4 regions of the Arthrobacter sp. 10L430 genome follow, and region 1 is predicted to be linked to each of the others. Evidence: riboswitches for the same ligand, from Rfam matches in the RefSeq annotation. Region 1 holds a riboswitch; each other region holds the start of a gene.

Region 1 (4,296 bases):
TCTTCCCGCACATGACGGTGCTGGAGAACATCGTGGAAGCGCCCGTCCATGTGCTCGGGCGTCCGCGGAACGAAGTCACCGCCGAAGCGCAGACGCTGCTGGACCGCGTCGGGCTCGGCGACCGGGGACACTCCTACCCCCAGGAGCTCTCCGGCGGGCAGCAACAGCGGATCGCAATCGCGCGGGCACTGGCCATGAAACCCAAGCTCATGCTCTTCGATGAACCCACGTCCGCACTCGACCCGGAGCTCGTCGGCGAAGTGCTCGACGTCATGAAATCCCTCGCCGAGGCCGGGATGACCATGGTCGTCGTCACGCACGAACTTGGCTTTGCCCGTCAGGTAAGCGACCAGGTCGTTTTCATGGATCAGGGGGTGGTCGTCGAAAGCGGACCCCCCGCGGAGGTCCTTGGTTCACCGCGGCACGAACGCACCCAGGCCTTTCTTTCAAAGGTCCTCTAAGAACATCAACAACTCCGGCCGGCCACCGCGCCGGTCACACGAAAGGAGTCCTCCCCATGCCTCGACGGCAGGTAACCACAGACCTCGCGCCCAGCCCGGCCGGACCCTACTCCCAGGCGATCGCCGCCAACGGCTTCCTCGTCACCCGGGCCAGACACCCCACGACCCCGGCTCGAACCACCGTCGGTTCATTCCTGGGCGACTTCCTGGTCGAAATCGACGTCGTCGCCGCCATACCGTAGCCAGCCCAGGAACTCCGCTGGGGAATGACCGCGGACCACGGCCCCGTCTGATGCAGTGTCCAGCATTAGTCGGGGCCGTAGTCGGCTCACCCGGAAGTGGCTAGACGATGTCCTGGGTTTTGGCGAAGCGGGTGATCGCCCGCTGTGTGCCCCGGTTGGCCAGCACCTGGATGATGGCGCTCACCGAAGCTGAAATGAGGGCAAAGGTGAGGGCCGAGCGGAGCGTCGTGGGGACGTCGTCCTTCCCGCCCTTGGGCGGCTTGCGGCCCGTGGTCTTTTCCCAGATGGTGTCCACGGCCTTGGTGCCGGCGAATCCGGCGAGCAGGCTAATGCCGGTGCCAAGCAGCTTGATGAAAAAACTCATTCCGAAACTCCTTGCGACGTGAATACAGACTGCCCCTAGCCTAGCCGCATGGACGCATGGATTTCCCGAAGCGCCCGCACCACCAGATCGTGGTCGGCCTTCTGCGGCAACCCTGAGACCGTCACCGTGGCTACCGCACCCACGCCTTCCACGTAAATGGGGAATGAGCCGCCGTGGGCGGCATACCTGGACTGGTCAAACCAGGCGTTGTCCTCGATGCGGCCCCCGCCGAGTCGGCCGCGCAGTCCCACGAGCAGGGACGGTTCCTCGTAGCGTGCTGCGGTCCGCTGCTTGGCCTTGACCCAGTGCTCGTTGTCCGGGGTGGCACCCTCCAGTGCCACATGGAACAGCACGTGTTCGCCCTTGGTGATGTCGACGGCGATGGGCAGGTTGCCGATCTTGCCGAGCTCAACCAGCAGGAGGCCGAGGTTGAGGGCGTCGTCCCTGCCGAACCGGGGAAACTGCAGCTCGGTGATTTCCGCTTCGATGCTGGCGATCAGGGCTGCCAGAGCGCCCGCCGGCTGCTCGGCGGCGGAGTCGGGGTCAAAAGCGGCTTGGCTGCCGGGATCCTGTTGCGTCATGGCCCCAATGTACTCCGCGCTGTCCTCGCGCCGCCCCGTCCCAGGCAACCTCTGTTCGCCGCCCTCTGGCGCCTCCGCGCACTTCCCGGATACCTCCCGGATTGTGACCGCGGCGCCGGTCTTCCGCGGCCGTCCCGGTGTAAACTGGATCAGCCCACAAGGGCAGATTTATCACGACAGGGGAGCGCCGCCGTCGGGCATCACTGGCAACTGCCAGCGAAACCGAGGATGGGCGCTGAGAGTGCGGACCGCCGCAGACCCTCGAACCTGATCCGGCTAGTACCGGCGCAAGGGAGTCGAGTTCTCAAAGTGTCCGGCAGCAGGCAAACCAACCGCCAGCAGCCGGGGAGCGCTTTCCCCTCCTGTTCCTCAGGAGGACCATCATGACAACTGCAACAATCAAGAAGACCGGCTACAACTGGCGCGTGGCTGACATCGTGGTGGCGGCACTGATCGCGGTCGCCGGCGGCGTGATTTTCTGGGCCTGGTCCCAGGGCGCCAACCTCATCTCCGCCCCCGTCAACGCCGTGTACCCGCCCCTCTCCGGCCTCTACGCCGGCGGCTGGATGATTCCAGCGGTGCTCGGCATGCTCATCGTCCGCAAGCCGGGTGCGGCACTGTTCTGCGAAGCCGTCGCCGCCACCGGCGAGCTGATCATGGGCTCGCAGTACGGCACCACGGTGCTGATTTCGGGCATCCTGCAGGGCCTGGGTGCGGAGCTCGTGTTCGCCGCCTTCATGTACAAGAAATTCAACCTCCCCGCTTCGCTGCTGGCCGGCGCGGGTGCGGGCCTGTTCTGCGGCCTGAATGACTCCTTCGCTCCGTGGGGCTGGAACATTGCGTACGCCGCCGGGGACAAGCTCGCGTATATCGTGTTCTGCGCCATTTCCGGCGCGGTCATCGCCGGCGTGCTGTCCTGGATCGCTACCCGCGGCCTGGCCAGGACGGGCGTGCTGAGCTCGTTCGCGTCCCGCAAGGCAGCCACGGAGCCCGTCTTCTCCTGATGCCCGCACATTACGACGGCGGCGTCCGCCCCGCCGCGGTCACCGCCCGCGGCTGGGGCTGGCGCCACGCGGGACGGTCCAGGCCCGCCGTCAACGCGCTGGACCTGGACATCCGGCCGGGGGAGCGGGTCCTGCTGCTGGGACCTTCCGGCGCCGGCAAGTCCACGCTGCTTCACGCCCTCGCCGGGGTTCTGGGTGACGGCACCTCGGGAAACAGCGCGGCCGGCGACGGCGGCCCTGCCGACAGCGACGACGCGGACGAGACCGGCAGCCTGCTGATTGACGGCGAACCGCCGCGCGCGCGGCGCGGCCGCGCCGGCCTCATGCAGCAGGACCCCGAAACGCAGGTGGTCCTCTCCCGCCTCGGCGACGACGTAGCGTTCGGTGCCGAAAACCTCTCCGTGCCCCGCGACGAAATCTGGACCCGCGTCCACGAGGCACTGGACGACGTCGGGCTCGCGCACCTTCCGATGGACCACCCGACGTCGGCCCTGTCCGGCGGGCAGAAACAGCGCCTTGCGCTGGCCGGCATCCTGGCGATGCGGCCGGGGCTCATCCTGCTGGACGAGCCGACCGCCAATCTCGACCCGGCAGGCGTGCTGGAAGTCCGCGACGCCGTGGGCCGCTGCCTCGACAAGACGGGCGCCACGCTGGTGGTCGTGGAGCACCGGGTAGCCGTATGGAAGGACCTGGTAGACCGGATCGTGGTGCTGCAGCCTGGATCCGGCACGCAGCCGGCGGTGCTGATCGACGGTACGCCGGACCAGGTTCTTGAACAAGCGCGCGAGATGCTCATTGCCGCCGGGGTCTGGGTTCCCGGATATGTCCCGGCCGCGCGGCAGCGGACTCTTGCCGGAACCTCGGCTGAAGTCACGGGCCAGCTGCTGCTCGCCGCAGAGGGCCTGGCCGTCTCACGCGAGCGGCCACGCCGCCGCGGCTTCAGGTCCGTTCCGCCCGTGCCTGTCCAGCGGGACATCACGGCCCAGGTCCGCGCCGGCGAAGCGCTGACCATTACCGGGCCCAACGGCGCCGGGAAATCCACGTTTGCCCTGACGCTCGCCGGCCTTATCCCGCCCGTTGACGGCAAGGTGTCCGCCACCGTGGAACTGAGCCGCGGCGCCGGGATCGACCCGTACAAGTGGCGGGCCGAGCAGCTGATCGCGAGGATCGGCACCGTGTTCCAGGAACCCGAGCACCAGTTCGTCACGGGCAGGGTCCTGGACGAGCTGCAGTTCGGCCCGCGGCACATGGGCCACGGCGAAGAGCGAGTTGACGAGCTGCTGGAACGGCTTCGCCTGACCGGTCTCGTGGACGCCAACCCGTACACGCTCTCCGGCGGGGAAAAGCGCAGGCTTTCCGTGGCCACGGTGCTCGCGGCCCATCCCCAGGTCCTGATCCTGGACGAGCCGACGTTCGGCCAGGATGCCAACACCTGGGCCGAGCTCGCCTCCTTCCTGTCCGAACTGCTCGACGCCGGCACCGCCGTGGTTTCCGTGACGCACGACCAGGAATTCACGCATGTGTTGGGCGGGACCGAGTTCAGGCTCGCCCCCCGGGGACTGGGTGAGCCCGGCACGCGTCAGCCGGGCACAGCTCAGCCCGCCACGCGTCAGCCGGGCACAGCTCAGCCGGGCACAGCTCAGC
Region 2 (4,296 bases), on a different contig from region 1:
GAACCCGTGAGCTATCCCAAGAACAATTCCGATTGGATCGTTCCGGGGTCATAACCCAAGTGTTGGCGTAAGCACCGAAGATCTAGACTACGCTAATTTCGCCTTCGGTCGCAAATGAGGCTGGTTTCGGCGGGCTGTCCGTGATAGGCGCCACAAGGGCTGCCGCACCGCCTGCCGTAACCGTGCGCATCTATCGTACCGGCTGCCGCGCCCGCCGCCGCTCAGCCGTGGCGGCGTGGCGCGTCGAAGAAATCCACTTCGTAGCGGCAGGACTGCCGGAAGGCCGTGAGCATCTGGGTGCGTTCCCAGTCAGACGCCGCGCGCCCGGCGGCATCGGTGATCCCGATGGCCTGCCGGGTGGCCGCGGCGAAGTCCTCGTCGGCGTAGGTGCGCAGCCACTCCGCGTACGGATGCTCTTCCGGGGCGCCCGCCGCCGCAAATTCGGCGTGGAGGCTCGCCCCGACGTCGGCATAGAGCCAGAAGCACGGAAGCACCGCCGCCACCAGCACGGCATAGCTTCCGGATGCAGAAGCAGCCAGCAGGTGGTCCACATATGCCTTGGTGACCGGGCCCAGCTCCGCCCGCACTGTCCGGGTGCTGAGCCAGCTGCGGTGCAGCTCCGACTCGACTTCGAGGCACTGCTGCGCGGAACGCGCCCAAAAGAGCTGCTCGGCCTCGGTGGGGGCAAGGGCGCTGGCCCGCGCCAGGACGCGTGAATACCCGTTGAGGTAGATGGCATCCTGGGCGAGGTAGTACGCAAACTCGTTTTCCGGCAGGGTGCCTTCCACCAGGCCGCGGATGAAGCCCAGGCCGTAGATCGTTTCCAGGTCGGGTGCGGCTTCGGCGTGGAGCATCCCGGCATAGCTGCCTTCGCCCGCCACCGTCAGGTGGTGGAAGTGGTGGACGGGTCCGTTGCCGTGCCCCACGTCGAGCCTCCCGGACGTGCGGAGGGCCCCCTCCAGCCACGGCTTGACGGTACGCAGGGACAGCTCCCAGTCCCCTAAGCGCGCCTGCACCGTAGCCATGGCTGAGGACAGCGAGCACCCTGTGCCGTGGCTGTTGCGCGTCGGAACCCGCTCGCCGTCCACCACCACCACGTCAGCGGACAGCACACCACCGGTGTTCACGAGGGCGTCCGGGCAATCAGCACCGTCCAGATGCCCTCCCTTGACCAGGACTGTGGCCCCGGTTTCGGCCGACAACCGTTTTCCCTGCTCGAGCGCGTCGGACCAGGTGGCGGCTTCCGGTTCCCCGAGCAGCATGCCCAGCTCGGCAAGGTTGGGCGTGATCAGGTCGGCCAGCGGCAGGAGTGCCCGAAGTGCAGACTCGGCGGACTCCCGCAGGAGCCGGTCCCCGCTCGTTGCCACCATGACCGGGTCAAGAACCACGACGCCGGGACGGACCTTCTCCAGCCAGCTGCGGACCGCGGTGATCACCTTTTCGTCGCCCAGCATGCCGATCTTCACGGCGTCAACAGTGATGTCGTCGCTGACCGCTGACAGCTGCGCGGTGAGGAAATCCGCCGGCGGAACGTGGACGGCACTGACGCCGCGGGTGTTCTGGGCGGTCAGCGCCGTGATGGCGGCCATTCCATAGCCTCCGTTGGCCGCGATGCTCTTCAGGTCCGCCTGGACGCCGGCGCCTCCTGAAGGGTCCGAGCCGGCGATCGCCAAGACCCGGGGAATGTCCCGGCCGGTGCGCGGGGAGAATTTGAAGGCGGCAACGGAGGAATCAACCGCGGGAGGCAGGACAGATGCTGAGGACAAAGGAGACATCCCTTCGCCGGTGCTAACCGGTCAGGTTCAACGGGTTTGGATCTCAGCCGGCACTTTGCTCGGCACCCCGTGTCAGTCCCCCAGCCTAGCGGCTTACTCCCAAAACCCAACGGGCCGGTGCTGCGATTGCAGCACCGGCCCGTTGGAAGGGGGTCGACTCAGAGCTCAGACGCGGGTACGCCTACGCCAAGAATGATCGGCTCGCTGGCCGGCTTGGCGGCAGCCACCTTCTCCGCTTCCGGAGCCTTGGCCTCATGCGAGTGTCCGGCCAGTGCTGCCGGCGCCGTCTCATGGTGTTCCACGGACGTCTCGTTGGCTGCGCCCTGCGCACGGCTTGCGCTGCGGTTCCGGCGCGGACGTCGGGTCCGGGTCTGCACGGCCGAGTGATCCGCGAACCGGTCGGCGTCGTTCTCCGCAACCGCCGGAGCGGGACTCTCCCCGGTTCGCGCCGGGGCAGCTACCGCAGTGGCAGGGCCGGCTGCAGCCGGATCAACAACAGCGGGTACCGGGGCCGCCGTCGGCTCCTCCGCAGCGGGAGCAGCAGGCTCGCCAAGGTGCGCGAAGGCTTCCTCAAGCCGGTCCAGGGTCAGGGCAGGCGTTTCGGATGCCGGCTCATCGGCGTGCTCGACGAAGGGAAGCACCACCTTCTCGCCTCCGAACGTCAGCACGGCGCCGGGACGGCCGGAAATGCTTTCCGTCTCCGGGCTGCGGTGCACTGCCGGGCTCTCCGGAGCGGAGGCCGCCGGCACGGGAGCAGGCCGCGCCGCATCGCCGGAGACACCGTGGTGGGCGGCATCCTCATGCAGGTGCGCTGCGTGTGCCGCTGCCGCTATGTTGGCGAGGGCCGCCCGGGTGGCTTCGGCCTTGGCGTGTCGCTCGGCCTCGGTTGGCTCGTGATGGACAGCGGCGGGAGCAGTAGGCGCGGACTCGGCCGGAACCTGGCCGCCCTTGCCGCGGCGGCGGCTCTTTCGCTCCGGGCGCACGGCGGGCTGGTGCTCCGCCCGAGGGATGTGGTGCTCGGCGGCAACGACATTGGCCCGGCGGTGCTCGACCGGCTCGTCGTGGGTGACGATGCCGCGGCCGGCGCACGCCTCGCACTGCTCGCCGAAGACTTCCAGCAGCCCGGTGCCCATCCGTTTGCGCGTCATCTGCACGAGTCCCAGCGAGGTCACCTCCGCGACCTGGTGCTTGGTCCGGTCGCGGCCCAGGCACTCAACCATGCGGCGCAGCACGAGGTCGCGGTTGGATTCGAGCACCATGTCGATGAAGTCGATCACGATGATGCCGCCGATGTCGCGGAGTCGGAGCTGCCGGACGACTTCCTCGGCAGCCTCCAGGTTGTTCTTGGTGACCGTTTCCTCCAGGTTGCCGCCGCTGCCGGTGAACTTGCCGGTGTTGACGTCAACCACGGTCATGGCTTCGGTGCGGTCAATCACGAGGGAACCGCCTGACGGCAGGAACACCTTGCGGTCCAGCGCCTTGTGGATCTGCTCGTCGATCCGCCACGCCGCGAAGATGTCGGTGTCCTTGGTCCACTTCTCCAACCGGCCCACCAGGTCGGGGGCCACGTAGGTGACGTAGGCCTCGATGGTGTCCCACGCTTCCTCGCCGGAAACGATCAGCTTCGAGAAGTCCTCGTTGAAGACGTCGCGGACCACCTTGATCGTCAGGTCCGGTTCGCCGTAGAGCAGTTCCGGGGCGAGGACCTTCGTGGAGCTGGACTGGCTCTCGATGCCCTCCCACTGCGCCCGGAGGCGGTTGATGTCGTGGGTGAGCTCTTCCTCGGACGCGCCTTCGGCCGCGGTGCGGACGATCACGCCGGCATTTTCCGGCAGGCGGTCCTTGAGGATGCGCTTGAGGCGGTTGCGTTCGACGTCGGGCAACTTGCGGGAGATGCCCGTCATGGAGCCGCCGGGCACGTACACAAGGTAGCGTCCGGGCAGGGAGATCTGGCTGGTGAGGCGTGCGCCCTTGTGGCCCACGGGATCCTTGGTGACCTGGACCAGGACGGCATCCCCGGACTTCAGGGCGTTCTCGATCCGGCGCTGCTTGCCTTCGAGGTTGACGGCCTCCCAGTTCACTTCACCGGCGTAGAGCACGGCGTTGCGGCCGCGTCCAATGTCGACGAAGGCGGCTTCCATGGACGGCAGCACGTTCTGGACCTTGCCCAGGTAGACGTTGCCGATGAGGGAGTCCTGCTGCGTCTTGGACACGAAGTGCTCGGCCAGCACGCCGTCTTCGAGGACGCCGATCTGGATTCTGTCGTCGCGCTGGCGCACGATCATCTGGCGGTCCACGGATTCGCGGCGGGCAAGGAACTCGGCCTCGGTGATGACGGTGCGGCGGCGGCCGGTGTCGCGGGATTCGCGGCGGCGCTGCTTCTTCGCTTCCAGCCTGGTGGAACCCTTGACGCTGGTTACGCGGTTGTTGACGGCGGGTTCACTGGGGACACGTGGAGCGCGGACACGGGTCACGGTGTTGGGGGGATCGTCATCTCCCCCGCCGGTGAGCTCAAGGTCCT
Region 3 (4,296 bases), on a different contig from region 1:
TTGCCCCTTCGGCCAGGCCCTCCGCTCCCAGCCACCGGCGGGCACCCCAACAGGCGGCGTCCAGGGCAGCAGCCGCCGGAAGGCCTGCGGCGTGGAGGGCCAGGATCTCGTCAGCTATCCGGCCGTGCCGGATCACGCTGCCCGCGTCCGTTCCAGCGAAAACCTGCACCCCGGCTTCGTGCGCTTCCAGGATCCGTTCATTCCGGCCTTCCCACAGGGCCCGCATGTGGGCCGCGTAGCGCGGAAACTTGGGTTCGGCCTGGGCAGCGATATCCGGGAACGTCGCGATGTTGATCAGTGTGGGAACGATCGACACGTGCTGCTCGACCAGCCTGGGAATGTGCCGCGGCAGAAGTCCCGTGGCATGTTCGATGCAGTCGATTCCGGCGTCCAGCACGTCGTCGAGCGTGTCTTCGGCGAAGCAGTGTGCAGTGACCCTGGCGCCCTCATCGTGGGCGGCGCTGACGGCGTCCCGTACCGCCGAGGCGGGAAACGACGGCGCGAGGTCGCCGGCGTCGCGGTCGATCCAGTCCCCCACCAGCTTGACCCAGCCATCGCCGGAACGCGCCTGCTTGCGGACCGCCTCGACAAGGCCCTCCGGCTCCACTTCGACGGCGAAATTCCTCAGATAGCGGCCTGTCCGGGCGATGTGCCGCCCGGCCCGGATGATCCTCGGCGCTTCCGGGCTGCGCTGGAGCCAGCGGGTATCGCTGGCCGCGCCTGCGTCCCGGACGAGCAGCGTGCCGGCGTCGCGGTCAGTCATCGCCTGGGCATAGGCGGTGTCGTCGTCCACGGCGCCTCCGGGCCCCAGCCCGATGTGGCAGTGGGCATCCACGAAGCCGGGCAGCACCCAGCCGTCAAGTACTGCGTCCGGGACGACTGCCGGGCGGCGGAAGGTCAGCCGACCGTCCACGGCCCAAAGGCCTGCCCGCTCCTGGTCCGGGCCGGTAAGCGCGGTCCCGCTGAATTCGATGATGGGCGCCATGGCTCAAGCGTAATCCGTACGGCCCGGCCCGGCGTGTGTCACACCCGGCACGGATGCGGCACCCGCCTGCCGCCCTGTGGTAGCTTCGTCTACGACCACACGGGTGCCCCTGCAGGGGCTGAGATCGGGCTAGCGCAGCCTGCGACCGTTGAACCTGTCCGGGTAATGCCGGCGAAGGAAGTGAGCAGTAAATGAACACCCAGAAAACACGGCTGAGCCCTGCCCAAAACGAGGCGGCCCATAACGAAGCTGGCCAGCAGACCACCCAGTCGCTGAAGTCGCACTCACTGGCTTACATCGAGGGGGAAGGCCTGCGCGTCCCGGTCACGGAAATCGCCCTGGAGCCGTCTCCCAACGGGGAGCAGAACGAGCCGCTGCGGGTCTACCGGACTGCGGGTCCGGGCAGCGACCCGGTAGTGGGCCTCGCCCCGTTCCGCTCGGAATGGATTGAAGCACGCGGGGACACGGAGCCGTACGGCGGCCGGCAGCGGAACCTGCTCGACGACGGCAGGTCGGCTGTACGTCGCGGCGCAGCTTCCGCGGAGTGGAAGGGAGCGCAGCCGGTGCCCCGCCGCGCCGTCGGGGGCAAGACGGTGACCCAGATGCACTATGCCCGGCAGGGCGTCCTCACCCCGGAAATGCGCTTCGTGGCACTCCGCGAGAACTGCGACGTTGAACTGGTGCGCAGCGAGGTGGCTGCAGGCCGTGCCATCATCCCCAACAACATAAACCACCCCGAGTCCGAACCCATGATCATCGGCAAGGCGTTCCTGGTAAAGATCAACGCCAACATCGGCAACTCGGCTGTAACCAGTTCGATTGCAGAGGAAGTGGACAAGCTGCAGTGGGCCACCCAGTGGGGCGCGGATACCGTGATGGACCTGTCCACCGGCGATGACATCCACACCACCCGCGAATGGCTGATCCGCAACTCCCCCGTCCCTATCGGCACCGTTCCGATCTACCAGGCGCTGGAGAAGGTCAACGGTGAGGCCAATGCCCTGACGTGGGAGATCTTCCGGGACACCGTGATTGAGCAGTGCGAGCAGGGTGTGGACTACATGACCATCCACGCCGGAGTGCTGCTGCGCTACGTCCCGCTGACCGCCAACCGCGTCACGGGCATCGTGTCCCGCGGCGGGTCCATCATGGCCGGCTGGTGCCTCGCACACCACCAGGAGAACTTCCTTTACACGCACTTTGACGAGCTGTGCGAGATCTTCGCCAAGTACGACGTCTCCTTTTCGCTCGGCGACGGCCTCCGGCCGGGCGCAACCGCCGATGCCAACGACGCCGCACAGTTCGCCGAACTGGACACCCTGGCGGAGCTGACCCAGCGTGCCTGGGAATACGACGTCCAGGTGATGGTTGAAGGCCCAGGCCACGTCCCGTTCCACCTGGTGCGCGAGAACGTCGAGCGCCAGCAGGAGCTGTGCAAGGGCGCTCCGTTCTATACCCTCGGCCCGCTGGTCACGGACGTGGCGCCCGGCTACGACCACATCACCTCCGCCATCGGTGCCACGGAGATCGCCCGCTACGGTACGGCCATGCTCTGCTATGTGACGCCCAAGGAACACCTGGGGCTGCCCAACAAGGACGACGTGAAGACCGGCGTGATCACCTACAAGATCGCCGCCCACGCCGCAGACCTCGCCAAGGGCCACCCCGGCGCCAATGAGAGGGACGACGCCCTGTCCAAGGCGCGCTTCGAGTTCCGCTGGCGGGACCAGTTCGCCCTGTCCCTTGACCCGGTAACGGCAGAGGCCTTCCACGACGAGACGCTGCCGGCCGAGCCTGCCAAGACCGCACACTTCTGCTCCATGTGCGGGCCCAAGTTCTGCTCCATGCGCATCAGCCAGGACATCCGGAACGAGTACGGCTCGGCCGAAGCGCAGGCGGCACTTGCCGAGATGGCCGAAGGAATGCGTGAAAAGAGCCAGGAGTTCCTGGCCGCCGGCGGAAAGGTCTATCTGCCGGAGCTCAAGCTTCCGGAAACAACCCGCTAAATCAGGACGCCCGGGGCTGTCGCCGCCGGCCGACCTCGGCAACAAATGACCGGATAAAACGGTCACCCTCGGGGGAATCCTGGGGCCGGTGCCCGCCCGCGGCAGTGCGGTGCAGGGCGCCGGTCTCCCTGAGGTACCCGGCAATCTCCTCATAGAGGGGTTCCCAACCGCCGGTGAGGACCAGAGTAGGGACGCCCGGAACGATCTGCAACGGGGCCTGCCAGGGAGGTGCCTGCAGCCGCAGTCGCCTGGCGGCACGCCTCGCTTCCGGCGTGCTCGGGCCGGGCGCTTCCGCAGCGAAGGCACGCCGCACAAACTCCCGCTCGTAGTCGTCGTCGCCGAGCTGGTGCCGGACCTCGAACAGGGGCTCCATCAACGCCCGGTGGGCCGCCGTGGCCGGCAGTTCCGCGGTCAGCGACAAGCAGGCGGGCTCCACGAGCGTCAGCGAGAACACGAGGTCCGGGCGTTCGACGGCGGCCATCATCGCTGCGATGGCCCCTTGGGAGTGCGCCACCACGTGGCCTCCGGCAGCGCCCCGGCCGTCATCGGCCAGCGACCGAAGCACGATTTGGGCGTCCTCGGCGAAGTCCGTCTCCAGCGGTTCCGCTTCGGCGTCGAAGCCGTGCCGCCGCAGGAAAAGGGCGTCATACTGCAGGGCCATGCCGTGCTGGCGCGGCCAGGCGGCGGAGCCGAAGCTCCCGGCCCCGTGGACGAACACTACCCGCTGCTTAAACATGACCCAACCTTATGGCAGAGGCCCGACATCGGCGCGGGCCGACATGACAGTGCGCCTATTTGCCGAGGAACTTGTCGAAGCCCTTCGGCAGGTTCAGCTCGGACGGGTCGAAGTCGCCGCCCTGCTGGCCGAAGGCAGCGCCCGTGGGCAGCGCCTTGGCCGCGCTGGCGCGCCGGGCCTCTGCGTCACGGAGTTCCTGTGCCGCCTTGGCGGGGTTGCCCGAACGTGCCTTCTTCTTGGGTGCATTCTTGGCACCCTTGCGGGCACCGCCGCCGGCCCCCATTCCCGGCATTCCGGGCATGCCCGGCATGCCGCCGCCCTGGGCCATCTTCTTCATCATCTTCTGGGCCTGGGCAAAGCGCTCCAGCAGGCCGTTGACCTCGGAAACGTGAACACCGGAACCCTTGGCGATGCGGGCCCGCCGCGAGCCGTTGATGATCTTGGGAGCGACTCGCTCGTGCGGGGTCATGGAGCGGACGATCGCCTCGACACGGTCGATTTCGCGCTCGTCGAACTGCTCCAACTGCTGGCGGATGTTCTGCGCGCCGGGCATCATCATGAGCATTTTC
Region 4 (4,296 bases), on a different contig from region 1:
GCGCCCGGGTCACGGCGGTGGCCAGGAGCACGGCGTCGCAGCCCAGCTCCATGGCCAGTGCGGCATCGGAGGCTGTGCCGATGCCGGCGTCCAGCACCACCGGGACGGAGGCGCGGGACACGATCAGCTCGATGTTGTGGGGATTCAGGATTCCCAGGCCGGTGCCGATCGGCGATCCCAGCGGCATGACGGCCGCCGCCCCCAGGTTTTCAAGGCGCAGCGCCAGGACCGGATCGTCGTTCGTGTAGGCGAAGACTTTGAAGCCGCGGCTGACGAGCTGTTCGGTGGCATCCACGAGTTCCACCGCGTCCGGCAGGAGAGTGTGCTCATCGGCGATGACTTCGAGTTTGACCCAGTCCGTTTCCAGGGCCTCGCGGGCGAGTTCCGCCGTCATCACGGCGTCGCGTGCCGTGAAGCAGCCGGCCGTGTTCGGCAGCACACGGATGTTGTGGTCAAGGAGCAGCTGGAACAGGGATCCGGTTTCGGCGGGCGAATAGCGGCGCATGGCCACCGTGGTCAGTTCGGTGCCGGAGGCCAGGAGCGCCGCGCCCAGTCCGTCCAGGCTCGGAGCCCCGCCGGTGCCCATGATCAGCCGCGAGGTCAGCTCCACGCCGTCGATGACCAGGGGGTCTGCCTTGAACCCCGCCCTGCCCGTCGCCTTATCAGTCGTGCCGGTCGCCGCTGTCGTTGTTTCAGTCATCGTCCTCATCCTCCCTGAACTGCCGTGACGAGTTCGATTTCATCGCCCTCGGCGAGCGCCGTGCTGTTCCACTGGCTCCTTGGCACAACCTCCGAATTGCGGGCCACGGCCACGCCAAGCCGCTGGCCGTCGGCCGCCTGCCCGTTTGCAGCCAGTGTCCGCCCGGTGACGTTGCTGACCAGAGTTGTCACGGAGGCGCCTGCGCCCACTGCGTGTTGGTTGCCGTTCAGTGTGATGTTCATGCTGGTTCCTTGTCTCGGTCAAATGTGACTGTGCCCGTTGCGCAGCTGGCCGGTGTGCCGTTGCCCGGGGCGGCTGCGCCCGCCGCGGCGGGGCGCCCGGCCGAAAACCGCTCCGGACGGAAGGCGTGCCAGCGTTTGTCCTCCACGCCGTCCATCAGCCCGCGGCAGATGGCGGCTGCGGCTGGCGTCAGCAGCACGCCGTGGCGGAAGAACCCGGTGGCGATGATGAGCCCGGCAACAGTTGCCCGTAGCCCCCCGTCGGCCGCAGTGCCCGCCCGGCCCGCCGTGCTTCCGTGCCGCACGGTGCTGCCCTGCCCCGCCGTAATGCTGCCGAGGGGTACGCGGCCCAGCAACGGGGCGTTGTCGGGGGTACCCGGCCGGGCCCTGGCGGTCGATTCCAGGAGCTCGAGTTCTGCCACGGCCGGCACCAGCACCTGGGCGTCGCGGAGGAGCTGGTAGACCCCGCCGGCGCTGGGGGCTGAATGCCCGTCCTCCCTCTGGGTGGCGCCGATAACCACCGTTCCGTCCTGCCGCGGAACAAGATAGACGGGTATTCCGCGGACAATGCCCCGGACCGTGGCCGTAAGCAGCGGCCGGAGGTGCGCGGGAACCCGGAGCCTGAGAATGTCGCCGTAGACCGGGCGCAGGGGCAGCTTCAGCCCGTCCGGCAGTCCATCCAGCGACGCCGCCGCGAGTCCGTTGGCCACCACGGTTTCGGCGGCACGCACAGTGCCGCCGCCCGCCAGCCGGACGCCGCAGACCCGTTCGCGCTGCCCGCCGTCCCACAGCAGGCCGGCAGCGTTTTCCCTGATCTCATAGCCGTTTTCTGCACCGGCAACGGCCGTCCGCGAACCGGGTTCGTGGCGGGCCAGCGCAGCTGCGATGCTTGCCACCAGCATCCGCGGATCAACCTGGTGGTCAGCCGGGATGTCCAGCGCACAGGAAATGCCCGGGCTGAGCAGCGGCTCCCGCGACCGGGCCTCGCGGATGGTCAGCGGCTCGACAACCAGGCCGCACGCCTGCTGGACTTCCCGAAGGTCCGTCAGGGTGCGGCGGTCGGCGGGGTCCGCACCGACGGCGATGGTCGGCGTCGAAAGATAACCGGTATCCCTGCCGGCTCCGCCATCGGCGAGCGCCGCGGCGAAATCGGGCCATCTGGCAGAGGATTCGAGCATCAGTTCCAGGAGTTCCTGCTCCTGGTAGTGCAGCTCGCTGACAGGGGCGAGCATTCCCGCAGCGGCCCAGCTGGCCCCCGTCCCCGGCGCATCGTCAATAAGCACCACTGAGCGTCCTGAACGCCTCGCCTCCCAGGCAATCCCGTGGCCGATCACGCCGCCGCCGATGACGGCAACGTCAGCGTGCAGCGGTTCCGCGGCAGAAGTGTTTGTGGCGGAAGTGCTCCCGCCGGATCCAAGCTGCATGGAAATCCTTCCCTACGCCGGTACTAACCGGATCAGGTCAAGCGGTCGGCTCTTACGCCCTCTCGGCCCTGCGGCGTTTGTGACAGCTGCAGCGGGCTCCCGCGGTACCTGCCCAGTTTAGAGGAACTAGGCTGGTTGCCATGACCGCGCATGATGTCCACACCACCGCCCGACTGTACCTTTGCACCGATGCCCGCAAGGAGCGCGACGATTTCACCGATTTCGTTGATGCGGCCTTCGCCGGAGGGGTGGATATCATCCAGCTGAGGGACAAGACCATCGAGGCGGCCGAGGAACTCGAACTCTTGGAAGTTGTGCGCCAGGCAGCCCACAGGCATGGCCGGCTCTGGGCCGTCAATGACCGGGCAGACATTGCGTCGCTGTCCGGGGCCCCGGTGTTCCATATCGGCCAGAAGGACCTGCCGCTGCGCTCCGCACGGAAGCTGCTGCATGACGCCACGGTGATCGGGCTGTCCACGCACACCCCTGACCAGGTGGATGCCGCGATCGCCGCCTCCCCCGGGCGAAGCGGTCTGGACTATTTCTGCGTTGGCCCGGTGTGGGCCACCCCCACCAAACCCGGCCGGGCCGCCGTCGGGCTCGATCTTGTCCGCTATGCGGCGGAGGCCGTAAGGGCGGCGGACGAGGAAAGGGTCGGCGGCCTGCTGCTGCCCTGGTTCGCCATCGGCGGGATCGACCTCACCAACGTGGAGCAGGTCGCGGCAGCGGGCGCCAGCAGGATCGTCGTCGTCCGGGCTATCACCGAGGCGCCGGATCCGGAGGCCGCGGCAGCCGAACTGCTCGAGGCCCTGGATGCGGGAGCGGAGAACGCCGGAGTGAAGGGCGCAGGCGCGCCGGTGGCAGGCCTGAACTAGCCGCTCAGACCGAGCTGCACCATCCGCCGGGAATGGTTTTCGGCGAGCTCGGAGGTGAGGCTGCGCACCCGCTCCCGGGCCGCGGCGTCGTCAGCACCGCTGTCCGCTTCAGTGATCAGCTCGGTCAGGAAGGCGTGTTCATAGCCCACGCGCTGTGCCTGCGTGAGCGCCTCTCCCAGGAGCCGCCGTCCCCACAACGCCAGCCGTGAGGCGAGCCGGGGATCATCGGCAAGGGCCACCCTCAACCTCTCGCGGAGGACCGCCGTCGCTTCCTCGGAGGACTGGATCTGCTGAATAAGCTCCCGGGTCCCGGCATCCACGTAGCGGGCCACGGCCTGGTAGAAATCGGCCGAGACCGTGTCCACCACATAGGCCTTCATCAGGGATTCGTACCAGTCCGCGGGCCGCGTCCGCTCATGAAAATGGTCCACCGCTGCCTGGAACGGGAGCATCGCGTCCTCGACGTCAACGCCCATCCCGGCGAGCCTCTCACTCACGAGCTCGTAGTGCTGGAATTCGATGACGGCAATCCTGCCGAGCACCGCGCGGTCGTGGAGCGTGGGCGAGTAGCGGGCGTCCGACGACAGCCGTTCGAAGGCGGAGAGCTCGCCGTATGCCATCACCCCGAACAGATCAGCGACGAAACGGTCGTACCGAGCGGTGTCAGCCGAGGATGTGCCCATAATCCAAGACTAACTGCGGAAATCGGGCTAACCTGATTTCCGTGCCACATCATCGCCTATCCCCCAGCGTCCATGAACAGACCAATGCCCTGGCGGAGGCCCTGAGTGCGCTGCGGACCGAGCTGGAGCTCCCGGGGCAGTTCCCCTTGGAAGTGCTCAAGGAGGCCGAGGCGGCTGTGGCGCAGCGGCAGCTCCCGGAGCTGGACTTGACCGACGTCGAATTCCTGACCATCGACCCGCCATCCTCAACCGACTTGGACCAGGCCCTCTTCATCGAAAGATCCGCAGACGGCTACCGCATCCTGTACGCCATCGCCGATGTGCCGTCCTTCGTGGTGCCCGGCGGCGCCCTCGACGCCGAAACCCGCCGCCGCG

What was found. A riboswitch is a leader RNA that binds a small molecule or an ion and turns the genes downstream of it on or off. The one in region 1 is predicted to bind thiamine pyrophosphate.
Region 2: linked by a shared signal. The riboswitch ahead of thiD (bifunctional hydroxymethylpyrimidine kinase/phosphomethylpyrimidine kinase) and the one ahead of AC1DDG_RS12180 (ECF transporter S component) in region 1 are both predicted to bind thiamine pyrophosphate.
Region 3: linked by a shared signal. The riboswitch ahead of thiC (phosphomethylpyrimidine synthase ThiC) and the one ahead of AC1DDG_RS12180 (ECF transporter S component) in region 1 are both predicted to bind thiamine pyrophosphate.
Region 4: linked by a shared signal. The riboswitch ahead of thiO (glycine oxidase ThiO) and the one ahead of AC1DDG_RS12180 (ECF transporter S component) in region 1 are both predicted to bind thiamine pyrophosphate.

What each region holds. Positions count from the first base shown of each region.
Region 1 is NZ_JBFTJD010000011.1:150,399-154,694, reverse strand. It holds gene AC1DDG_RS12200 (amino acid ABC transporter ATP-binding protein) at 1-461, shown strand, start outside; gene AC1DDG_RS12195 (hypothetical protein) at 518-703, shown strand; gene AC1DDG_RS12190 (DUF4235 domain-containing protein) at 804-1,067, opposite strand; gene AC1DDG_RS12185 (heme-degrading domain-containing protein) at 1,103-1,648, opposite strand; TPP riboswitch at 1,817-1,960, shown strand; gene AC1DDG_RS12180 (ECF transporter S component) at 2,032-2,652, shown strand; gene AC1DDG_RS12175 (ABC transporter ATP-binding protein) at 2,652-4,296, shown strand, end outside.
Region 2 is NZ_JBFTJD010000005.1:329,648-333,943, forward strand. It holds gene thiD (bifunctional hydroxymethylpyrimidine kinase/phosphomethylpyrimidine kinase) at 222-1,775, opposite strand; TPP riboswitch at 1,758-1,855, opposite strand; gene AC1DDG_RS08055 (Rne/Rng family ribonuclease) at 1,934-4,296, opposite strand, start outside.
Region 3 is NZ_JBFTJD010000001.1:462,699-466,994, reverse strand. It holds gene AC1DDG_RS02090 (amidohydrolase family protein) at 1-985, opposite strand, end outside; TPP riboswitch at 1,075-1,182, shown strand; gene thiC (phosphomethylpyrimidine synthase ThiC) at 1,177-2,991, shown strand; gene AC1DDG_RS02080 (alpha/beta hydrolase) at 2,993-3,727, opposite strand; gene ffh (signal recognition particle protein) at 3,783-4,296, opposite strand, start outside.
Region 4 is NZ_JBFTJD010000001.1:124,626-128,921, reverse strand. It holds gene AC1DDG_RS00595 (thiazole synthase) at 1-700, opposite strand, end outside; gene thiS (sulfur carrier protein ThiS) at 706-942, opposite strand; gene thiO (glycine oxidase ThiO) at 939-2,363, opposite strand; TPP riboswitch at 2,356-2,476, opposite strand; gene thiE (thiamine phosphate synthase) at 2,504-3,238, shown strand; gene AC1DDG_RS00575 (ferritin-like fold-containing protein) at 3,235-3,921, opposite strand; gene AC1DDG_RS00570 (RNB domain-containing ribonuclease) at 3,963-4,296, shown strand, end outside.